Regions from separate parts of the Rhodococcus antarcticus genome, predicted to be linked through region 3. Evidence: riboswitches for the same ligand, from Rfam matches in the RefSeq annotation. Region 3 holds a riboswitch; each other region holds the start of a gene.

Evidence for each region. Region 3 has a riboswitch for cyclic di-AMP ahead of RHODO2019_RS10050 (NlpC/P60 family protein). Riboswitches for the same ligand answer to the same signal wherever they lie in the genome.
Region 1: it holds a riboswitch for cyclic di-AMP, as region 3 does, so the genes downstream of both, RHODO2019_RS14210 (transglycosylase family protein) here and RHODO2019_RS10050 (NlpC/P60 family protein) in region 3, are expected to answer to the same signal.
Region 2: it holds a riboswitch for cyclic di-AMP, as region 3 does, so the genes downstream of both, RHODO2019_RS16945 (C40 family peptidase) here and RHODO2019_RS10050 (NlpC/P60 family protein) in region 3, are expected to answer to the same signal.

The regions. Positions count from the first base shown of each region.
Region 1 is NZ_CP110615.1:2,909,178-2,912,439, reverse strand. It holds gene moaC (cyclic pyranopterin monophosphate synthase MoaC) at 1-70, shown strand, start outside; gene RHODO2019_RS14220 (MogA/MoaB family molybdenum cofactor biosynthesis protein) at 63-536, shown strand; gene RHODO2019_RS14215 (molybdenum cofactor biosynthesis protein MoaE) at 563-979, shown strand; gene RHODO2019_RS14210 (transglycosylase family protein) at 1,039-1,752, opposite strand; cyclic di-AMP (ydaO/yuaA leader) riboswitch at 1,780-1,897, opposite strand; gene RHODO2019_RS14205 (MoaD/ThiS family protein) at 2,198-2,482, opposite strand; gene moaA (GTP 3',8-cyclase MoaA) at 2,485-3,262, opposite strand, start outside.
Region 2 is NZ_CP110615.1:3,472,995-3,476,256, reverse strand. It holds gene RHODO2019_RS16950 (ribbon-helix-helix protein, CopG family) at 1-97, opposite strand, end outside; gene RHODO2019_RS16945 (C40 family peptidase) at 700-1,818, opposite strand; cyclic di-AMP (ydaO/yuaA leader) riboswitch at 1,845-2,002, opposite strand; gene RHODO2019_RS16940 (SGNH/GDSL hydrolase family protein) at 2,288-3,151, opposite strand.
Region 3 is NZ_CP110615.1:2,102,106-2,105,367, reverse strand. It holds gene RHODO2019_RS10060 (D-alanyl-D-alanine carboxypeptidase family protein) at 1-1,056, shown strand, start outside; gene RHODO2019_RS10055 (hypothetical protein) at 1,152-1,472, shown strand; cyclic di-AMP (ydaO/yuaA leader) riboswitch at 1,693-1,849, shown strand; gene RHODO2019_RS10050 (NlpC/P60 family protein) at 1,866-2,915, shown strand; gene RHODO2019_RS10045 (hypothetical protein) at 3,020-3,262, shown strand, end outside.

The DNA.
Region 1 (3,262 bases), 810 kb from region 3:
GGCCGTGATGGACGGGGTCCGGGTGCTGACCAAGTCCGGGGGCAAGAGCGGGGAGTGGGCGCGTGGGTAGAGCAGTGGTGGTCGTGGCGTCGAACCGTGCCTCGGCGGGGGTGTACGAGGACAGGACCGGCCCGGTGATCGTGGCGTGGCTGCGCGAGCGCGGGCACGCCGTGGACGAGCCCGTCGTGGTCGGCGACGGGCAGCCCGTCGCGGAGGCACTGCGGACGGCGATCCGGGCCGAGGTGGATCTCGTGCTCACCACGGGCGGCACCGGCATCAGCCCCACCGACGCCACCCCGCAGGTGACGCTGCCGCTGCTGGACTACGAGGTGCCGGGCATCGCGGACGCGGTGCGGGCCTCGGGCGGGGACCGGGTGCCCACGTCGATCCTGTCGCGCGGGGTGGCCGGGGTGGCGGGTCGGACGCTGGTGGTGAACCTGCCGGGATCGACGGGCGGGGTGAAGGACGGGCTGGCGGTGCTGGACCCGGTGCTCGCCCACGCGCTCGACCAGCTGCAGGGGGGTGACCACCGGTGAGCCCCCAGGAGCCTGGAACCCCGCGGGTGGCCCGGGCGACGGTGACCACGGACGTGCTCAGCGTGGCCGAGCACGAGGCGCTGGTGGCCGATCCCGCCGCCGGGGCGACGGTGAGCTTCGCGGGCGTGGTGCGCGACCACGACGACGGCAGGGGCGTGGACGCGCTCGACTACTCCGCGCACCCCAGCGCCGCCGCGCTGGTGGCCGAGGTGGCGGCGGAGGTCGCCGCTCGGGTGCAGGGGGTCCGGGCGCTGGCGGTCAGCCACCGGGTGGGGCCGCTCGCCATCGGGGACGTCGCGCTCGCCTGCGCCGTGTCGGCCGACCACCGCGCGGCCGCGTTCGAGACGTGCGCGCTGCTCGTGGACGAGGTGAAGGCCCGCATCCCGGTGTGGAAGCGCCAGCAGTTCGCGGACGGCACCCAGGAGTGGGTGGGCTCGGCCTGACCCGGACGCACGACGACCCCGGCACGGGGGTGCCGGGGCCGTCGAGGTGGAGCCGCGGATCAGAGGGTGAGCGTCTCACCCGGGAAGATCAGGTCGACGTTCTCGACGACGTCCGTGTTCTTCTGGAACAGGGCCTGGTAGCCGCCCTGCACGCCGTGCACCTGGGCGATCTTGGAGAGCGTGTCGCCGGCGACGACGGTGTAGTCCGCACCCGCCTTGGGGGGCGAGACGACGTTCGCCGTGCCGGAGGTGGCCGTGGTGGGCGCCTCGGCGACCTTCGGAGCGGCCTGCTGCTTCGGGGCCGCCTGCTGCTTCGGCGCCGGCTGGGCCTTGGGGGCCGGCTTGGCCTTCGGGGCTGCCTCGGCGGGAGCCGCCGACACCGCGGGGGCGGAGGACGTGTTCGCCGCGCCGAGGCCCTTGCCGCACACGGGCCAGGCACCCTTGCCCTGGCTGGCCAGGGTGCGCTCGGCCACGGCGATCTGCTGCGCCTTGGACGCGAGGTCCGCGCGCGAGGCGTACTGGGTGCCGCCGAAGGCCGCCCAGGTGGACTGGGAGAACTGCAGCCCGCCGTAGTAGCCGTTACCGGTGTTGATCGACCAGTTGCCGGTGCTCTCGCACTGCGCGACGGCGTCCCATTGGCCGGTGGACGCGGCCTGGGCCGGGGCGGCCGCGAGGATCAGGGGGGCGCCGAGGGCGATGCCCGCGATGGCGGCCCGGCCGAGGTGGCGACGGGTCGTGCCGGGCTTGCGGTGACGGCCGTGAGTGGTGCTCATGCTGGGTGGTTCCTCTCCGTGCGCCTGCGAGGTCAGCTGTCGGGTTCGGGCTGAGAGGTCGCCCGGCCGCACGGTTGTGCGGCTTCACCCCGAGGCCGAGCGCGTGCTCGGCCGGTCGTCCGACGATCCGGACGTGGGTCCCCCGTCCCTGCCCCTGGTGGTTCTCGTCGGGGCACCGGTGGGTTCCCGCGGGGCAGGGTTTGGCGCAGCGGGCCGGTGTGCGGCCTGTGGTTCGGCCGGGCCCGACCGTACGTACCCACCCCGGTCGTGTCAGGTCGGTCGTGCAAACAGGTCACGGCTCGGTAACGCGCGGGAGACCCCTGGCGATCTGGGTGTCTGTGCAGGTCACGGGCCTGCGGGACCGCGAGGTGAACAGCAGCTGGATGCCGTGGGGTGTGACCCAGATCACGAAAACGGCGTGTGGGCCACGTGTGCCCAGGCGCTCCTAGCCACCCGCGAAGGGGGGCAGCACGTCGAGCACGGAACCCGGGCGCAGGAGGTCTTCCCGGTCGCGGACGGCCACCTCGTCGTGCAGGAACGAGCAGCGCAGCAGCACCCGGGCGAGCTCGGGACGGCCCTCCCCGAGTGCAAGAACGAGGTCGGCCACGGTGGCGCCCACGGGCAGGGACCGCTCCTCGACGTCCGCACCGGCCGCGGAGCGCGCGGCCGCGAAGTGCCGCACCGTGACCGTCAGCAGGTCGGTGGTGCTGCCCGCGGGGTTCGGGGCCACGATCAGCCCCCGATCGCGCTCATCGGCCGGGTGGGCTGCAGGAAGCTCGGGTCGTTGATGCCGTGCCCGGGCAGCTTGCCCCACATGGCGTCCTGCCAGCGCTCGGCGATCTCGCGGTCGTCCGCCCCGCCGCGCAGCAGCGCTCGCAGGTCGGTCTCGCCGTTGGCGAACAGGCAGTTGCGGATCTGGCCGTCGGCGGTGAGGCGGGTGCGGTCGCAGTCCCCGCAGAACGGACGCGTGACCGAGGCGATGACGCCCACCGTGGCGGGACCGCCGTCGACCAGCCAGCGCTCGGCCGGAGCCGCGCCCCGGGGCTCGGTCGCGGGCGTGAGGGTGAAGCGGGTCGACAGCGACTCGAGGATCTCCTCCGCGGTGACCATGGTGTCGCGGCTCCAGCCGTGCTGTGCGTCCAGCGGCATCTGCTCGATGATGCGGAGCTCGTAGCCGTTGTCGAGGCAGAGCTGGAGCAGCCCCGGTGCCTCGTCGTCGTTCAGCCCGCGCTGCAGCACCGCGTTCACCTTGACCGGGGCGAGGCCCGCGGCCTGCGCGGCCGCCATCCCGTCGAGGACGTCCTGCAGCCGGTCGCGACGGGTGATCTTCGCGAAGCGCTCGCGGTCCACGGTGTCCAGGGAGACGTTGACCCGGTCGAGTCCGGCGGCCTTGAGCGCAGCCGCCTTGCGCTTGAGCCCCAGGCCGTTGGTGGTCAGCGAGAGCTCCGGGCGCGGGGTGAGCGCCGCGGCGTCGGCAAGGATCTCGGCGAGGTCGCGACGCAGCAGCGGC
Region 2 (3,262 bases), 1.4 Mb from region 3:
GCCCCGGACGGCCACGCCCACGCCGCTTCAACTCCTCGACGTCATACCCGGCCTCCGCCTCGGCGGCCCATCCCTGGATCTGCTCGTCACTCGCCATCGGAATATCGTATGACACAATCATGTGTCTGGGAGTGCAACCCGCCGCTCAGCAGAACTCGCGCCCGCGACGTGTTCCACAACCGCTCGTATTCGTGCTCATGAAGCGCCACCGCATGAACATGCGGCCGGGGCGGGGTGACGATCGCTCGGGTGGCTGGCTGCCCTCACACGGTGCCCGCGGTGGACACCCAACGAAGGGGCTGCTGCACGCCCACCCCAACACCTCACCTGCAGTAGACGCGAAGGCGGGGCCTCGCGGGTGTTGACGCGTGTGGGGGCCGGTGCTAAAAAATCGGCAGACACAGAGGGATCACCTGAGGCGCTGCACGGGGCAGCGCATGAGTGCGCACAACACAGTCCAGACTCAACACGACGGAGGTGGTCGCTGCGAGGCACATCATCTGGTTGCAGTCCTGACGTCTCCCCCACGTCGAAGGGCCCGGTTGCTTTGGCAACCGGGCCCTTCGCGCAGCGCGGGGTCCGCGCGGTGGTTCGCGGTCCGGTCGTGGTGTCCCGGGATCTGGCACTGAGATGCGCCGGTCGGGACGTAGGCGCACGTGCGCTGCCGGGGTCCGCGGGGCGGCAAGGGCATGGGGCGGTTTAGGGGCGGCGGGCGCCCGCGAAGGGCATGTACTGCATCGGGGCGACCTTGACGACGTCGCCCTCGGTGGGAGCGTGGACGACCATGCCGTTGCCCACGTAGAGGCCGTCATGCCCACCGTTGTAGAAGATCACGATGTCACCGGGCTGCAGGTCGGCCTGCGAGACGGCGGTGCCGACCCCAGCCTGGCCGCCGGTGGTGCGCGGCAAGCTCATCCCGGCCTGCGCGTAGGACCACTGCACCAGCCCGGAGCAGTCGAACGCGCTCGGGCCGTTGGCACCGTAGGCGTAGGGGCTGCCAACCTTGCTCAACGCCGCCTGCAGAGCGGCGCCACCGACGCCCGAACCCGCGGGGGTGAGGGCACCGACGCCGGAAACCGCGACGGCGACCTGGCCAGCGGGGACCGCAGGGGCGACGTGACCGGTGGGGGCCGCAGGGGCGACATAGCCGGCGGGGGCTGTGGGGCCGAAATAGCTGACGCGCTGCGCCGCGGTCAACGACGCCAGCGTGACGCGCACCTGGGTGGCTTCCCGGTCCAGGTCGACCTTCTTGGCGGCCAGGTCCCGTGTGGTGACCTGCGCTGCGGCGGAGGCGTCCGAGGCGGCCCGCGCAGCGGTCGCCGCGTCGGACTGGGCCTGGGTGGCCTGCTGCGCGGCGGCGTTGTACGCGGCGACCCGAATGGTGGTGTCCGCAGCCAGCATGTCCAGGGCCGCCATCTGGTCGAGCAGCTCCTGCGGGGACCTGCTCAGCATCAGTGCGGTCATCGAGTCCAGCCGGGCACCCCGGTAGCGGGCGGCGGTGAGGCTGTCCACGGTGCCCTGAAACTCCGACTGGGTGGCGCGAGCGTGATCCAGGGCCACACCGGCGACGGTGACCTGGTCCTGGGCGGCGCGTTCAGCACCGTGCTTGGCGGCGAGGTCCTCCTGGGCCACGAGCACCTGCTCGTTCACAGCCTCCGCCTGGTGGCTGATCTCCCGAAGCTGCTGCTCGGCATCGGAGGTGGAGGAGGGGGGCGGGACCGTGGGGTCGGCCAACGCCGCCGGTGACGTCCCCAGCAGGGTCGTGCCAGCGACGACGAGGCCCACCGCGAGGCAGCGGCGCAGGACGCGGGCACGCAACAGTGACGGAATGAGAGGTGTTCTCCTTCTTCCTCAACCTCCGCCTACCGGGTCAGCTGACGGGTTCGGGCCGGGAAGCGCGGCCCTACCACCACAGCCCCGCTCAGGGCAGCAGTCGATTCACCCCACATACCTGGGTCCCCGGTTCGGCACCCCGCAGGGCCCGACTCGGCGGTACCTCGCGTCGTCGTCCCGTCCAGGACAACTGACTCCCGCCAGGTCACGTCAAGGTAACGGCTCCACCCGGGCCCGTCCACCACATCGCGGGCTTGCTCGACGCCGAATCTTGTTAGCACCCGCAGGTGATGGGGTGGCGAAGGCAGCGCTGGGGCGGGGGCGTGGGGTCGCGGCGCACGACGGCGGAGACGAAGACGGCCCCCAGGTCATGAACCTGGGGGTCGTCTCGGTGTGCACGGACGTGGATGACCACTGGTGTGGGCGGCGCACGTGGTGTTGCGTTGCCCGGGGGTCAGCTGATGGCGGTGAGGGTCGCTCGTGCCATGGCGGCTTCGCCGTCGGCGTTGGGGTGCACCGGGTCAGCGTTGACCGGGTTGGTCACGGGCTCCATCCACCGGGTCCCGGGCGCGGCGCAGGCGTCGTGTCCGGCGGAGGGGGTGGAGGTGTCCACGTAGTGGGCGCCGGTCGCCTCGGCGGCGCGGCGCACCGCGTCGTTGGCGACCTGCTGCTGGTTGACCAGCCAGGGCACGTCACCCATCGAGTAGGGCATGGACGGGTAGCACGACGGGTCTCCGACGGGCGGCAGGATCTGCGGGTAGCCCAGGATGACCACCTTCGCGTGCGGGGCCTTCGCGCGGACCGCGGACAACGTGTTGACCAGGGCGGGGTAGGTCTGGTTGTTGATGGTGTCGACGAACGTCGTGCCGTACTTCTGCTGGCACGGGTTGCCATAGACCTGGCCGGCATCAACCGTGACGCAGCCGAAGAAGGAGTTCACGAAGACACCTCCGTCGTTGCCGCTGATGGTCATGGTGATCAGGCGGGTGTCCGCGTTCACCGCGTCGAGCTGCGGCGGCACCCCGGCGCTCTGCGAGGTGAAGAAGTCCGAGGTCTTGGCGCCACTGCACGTCACATCGGTGAACGCCGCCGGCTGGGTGACCGCCGCGACGTCATGGGGGTAGTTCACCTGGGAGCGGCTGCACGCCGGGGGGGACCCGAGAACCTGCGGGAGGATCCCGGCACCGGAGGAGTAGCTGTCCCCGAGCGCCACGTACGGCGACGTCACGAAAGACTTCGCGACCGCGGGGGTCGTGGCGCTGACCATGCCCGCGCCGGCGAGGGCGGCACAGGCAACGATGGAAGCGATTCGGCGCATGACAACTCCAGGGAGGGAAGCGGGAACCGGATGGCCCGCGTTAAGCCCGAGCATGCCCGGGGACCGTCACCCTGCACCCCCGAACACGTGATCTGGGTCACCACAGCACCG
Region 3 (3,262 bases):
GCCGCCAACTGGCAGACCTACCTCGACACCCTCGCCGCCGCGGGGATCGCCGCGCCGCCCGCCGCGCGGCTGCGGGACCCCGCGGTGCTGCCCACCGGTCTGCAGCCCCTGGTGAGCAGGTCCACCGGCACCACGCAGCCCGGGGTCGCCCAGGCCACGCTGGGTGGCGGCACGACGGTCCTCGTGCTGTCGGCGGAGGCCCAGCGCGCCGTCACCGTGGCCATCGCGACCCTCGGTCAGCCGTACTCGCCGAAGGGCACCGGGCCCCGCTCGTGGTCCTGCGGCGGGCTGGTGTCCACCACGTCCACCCAGGCCGGGCTGCCGCTGCCCGCGAGCCCCGGCGAGGCCATGGCCACCAGCGTCCCGGTGGACCCCGCCGACACCCAGCCCGGCGACCTGCTCTTCGTCGGCCCGGCCGAGGACGGTGTGCAGTCGGTGGCCTACGTCCTGGACTCCGCGACCGTGCTCACCGCCGATGCCCGCACGACCGCCGTGGTGGTGGCCGACCGGCCCGCCGCCGACCAGGTGCTCGGTGCCGCGCGGCCGTCGCTGGGCCTGCGACCGGCGGTGGACGTCCCGCAGCCGGCGGCCGGACGGGTGCCCCGCAGCTGCGGCGGGGTGGTCTCCACGCCGTCGACCGACGGGTCGCTCGCCTGGGGTGGTTTCCCGAACGGACTCATCCCGGCCTCGGCGCTGTGCGCGGTGGGCATCGGCTCGCACCGGCTGCGCTGCGACGCCGCCCAGACCATCGCCGAGCTGTCCGCCTCGTACCAGGGCCAGTTCGGCTCCCCGCTGTGCATGACCGACTCCTACCGGCCCTACGCCGAGCAGGTGGACCTCTACGGCCGCAAGCCCGCGCTGGCCGCGGTGCCTGGCACCAGCAACCACGGCTGGGGCCTGGCCGTGGACCTCTGCGGGGGCATCGAGAGCTACTCCACGGCGCAGCACGCGTGGATGACGGCGAACGCCGGCGCCTTCGGGTGGGTCCACCCCAGCTGGGCGCGGCAGGGCGGCGACCGCGAGGAGCCGTGGCACTGGGAGTACAGCGGGGCCTGAGCTCGGTGCCCGAGCCGGAACTGTCGGTGCTGGTCCCTAGCGTGCGCCCCAACCCGGCCGGGACCACCCCGGCCACCGGTGAGAGGGAGTGCTCCGTGCACCCACTGCACATCGACTGCGACACCTGCCCGGTCCGCGGCCCCGCCTGCGGGGACTGCGTGGTCTCCGTGCTCCTCGGGCTGCCGGGCACCCGGTCGAGCACCCCGGCGCCGCCCCAGCGGCCCCGCCCGACCGTGGTGCGGAGCGGGAGGCCGTCCGTCGAGCTGGAGGGCGTGCTGGTCGGTGGGGCCCCGCTGCCGGGGGACCTCGACGCGGAGGAGCGCCGCGCGCTGGCGGTGCTCGCGGAGGCCGGTCTCGTGGCGGGCCTGCGGGTGCGGCCGGCCGCGGCACCGGTCTCGGCCCGCCGCGCCGGCTGAGCACGGCGGCCACCACGCCGGCGGGTTCGGCGGCCCGCGGGGGGTCGGGGTCAGCGGGGGGTCGGGGTCAGCGGGCCCTCGCACCGGCAGCAGGGTGGTGTGGCACGGGTCACTTCCGCTGCCCGCTGGCGCGCCGGAGCGCACCGGTGGACACAGCGGCCTCCTGGTCCGTAACCTGACCGAGACCTACCGGCGTCCAGTCGTCCACCTCGGACGACGGCGGAGGTCACCGCCGAATCGACACCGTCGGGGGAGTCGAACCGGGAACCCAGGTTCTCACCGGGGTGAATCGTCGTGCCTGTTGTCGGGCACGAGGTAGGGCTGACTCTTCCCAGCCCGAACCCGTCAGCTAACCCGGTAGGCGGATGAGCGGAAGAAGGAGAACAACGCCCTGTGGCGTCCCAACGACTGAAGCGCGGCCTGCGCGGGGTCCTCGCAACCGGGCTGGTCGCAGCCGGGTTGACGGTGCTCCCGGTCACCCCGGCCCTCGCCGATCCCACGCCTCCCGCCAACGCCTCGGAGGCGGAGAAGCAGCTCTCCGACCTCGGCCACCAGGCGGAGGTCCTCACCGAGCAGATGCACGACGCGCAGATCAGCCTGGACTCCGCCAACGCCGACAAGGCCACCGCGCAGGGCCAGCTCGGGGCTGCGCAGGCCGCCCTGTCCGACGCCCAGGCCCAGCAGCAGCAGTACCAGGGAACCGTGGACACCCTCGCGGCCGCCAGCTACCAGGGCGCCCGGCTGAACCGGCTCTCCGCGCTCATGACGAGCAGGTCGCCCCAGGACCTGCTCGACCAGATGTCGGGCCTCGAGCTGCTCGCCAGCGACACGTCGGCGCAGCTCGCCGTGTTCCAGTCCGCCTCGTCGGCGGCCACCCAGGCGCAGTCCGACGCGCAGGTCGCCACGGACGCGGCCCAGACGGCGGCGGACCAGGCCTCCTCGGTGCAGACCGACATCCAGGCCAAGCAGGCGGCACTCGAGACCCAGACGGCCGCGGTGCGGGCAGCCTTCTCCCGCCTCTCGGTGCCGGAGCAGGTGTCCTACGCCGGAACCCCGGTCCCGGCCGGCTACACCGCACCGGCTCCCGGGTCGGGCAGCGGCCAGGGCTACGCCGCCCTGCAGGCCGCGCTGACCAAGATCGGCTCGCCGTACTCCTGGGGCGCCACCGGCCCGAACAGCTTCGACTGCTCCGGCCTGACCTCCTGGGCGTTCGCGCAGGCGGGGGTGAGCATCCCCCGCTCCAGCGGCGCACAGGCCGGGTCCGGCGCCGCGGTGTCGCGGGCCGATCTGCAGCCCGGCGACCTGGTGTTCTTCTACAGCCCGATCTCGCACGTCGGCATCTACGCCGGCAACGGCATGGTCGTGCACTCCCCGACGTTCGGCCAGGGCGTCAAGGTCGCACCGATGGACCAGATGCCCTACAGCAGCGCGCGTCGCTACTGAGCCAGCCCAGCTCGTCCTGACCAGCAGGCCCTCACCCCGCGCGGGGTGAGGGCCTGCTCGTTCTCCCGCTCACCGTGGTGGCCGGGGCTCTAGCATTGGAGCTCGTGCGGGCGACGGAGGTGACCAGGGGGCTCCTCGCGGCAGCCGTGGCGGTCGGGGTGGTGGCCTCTGCCCTGGTCCTCGGCGGCGGGGCGGTTCCGTCGACCACTGCTGAGCCTGGTCCCGCGAGCTCGGGCACCGTGACCTCGGGCACCGTGGCGCCGGGCACCGTGGCCGAGCTCGGTCGGGCGGTTCCGCGCGCGGACCTCCAGCGCACGGCGGACGTCCAGCGGCTGCTCGGCGTCTGG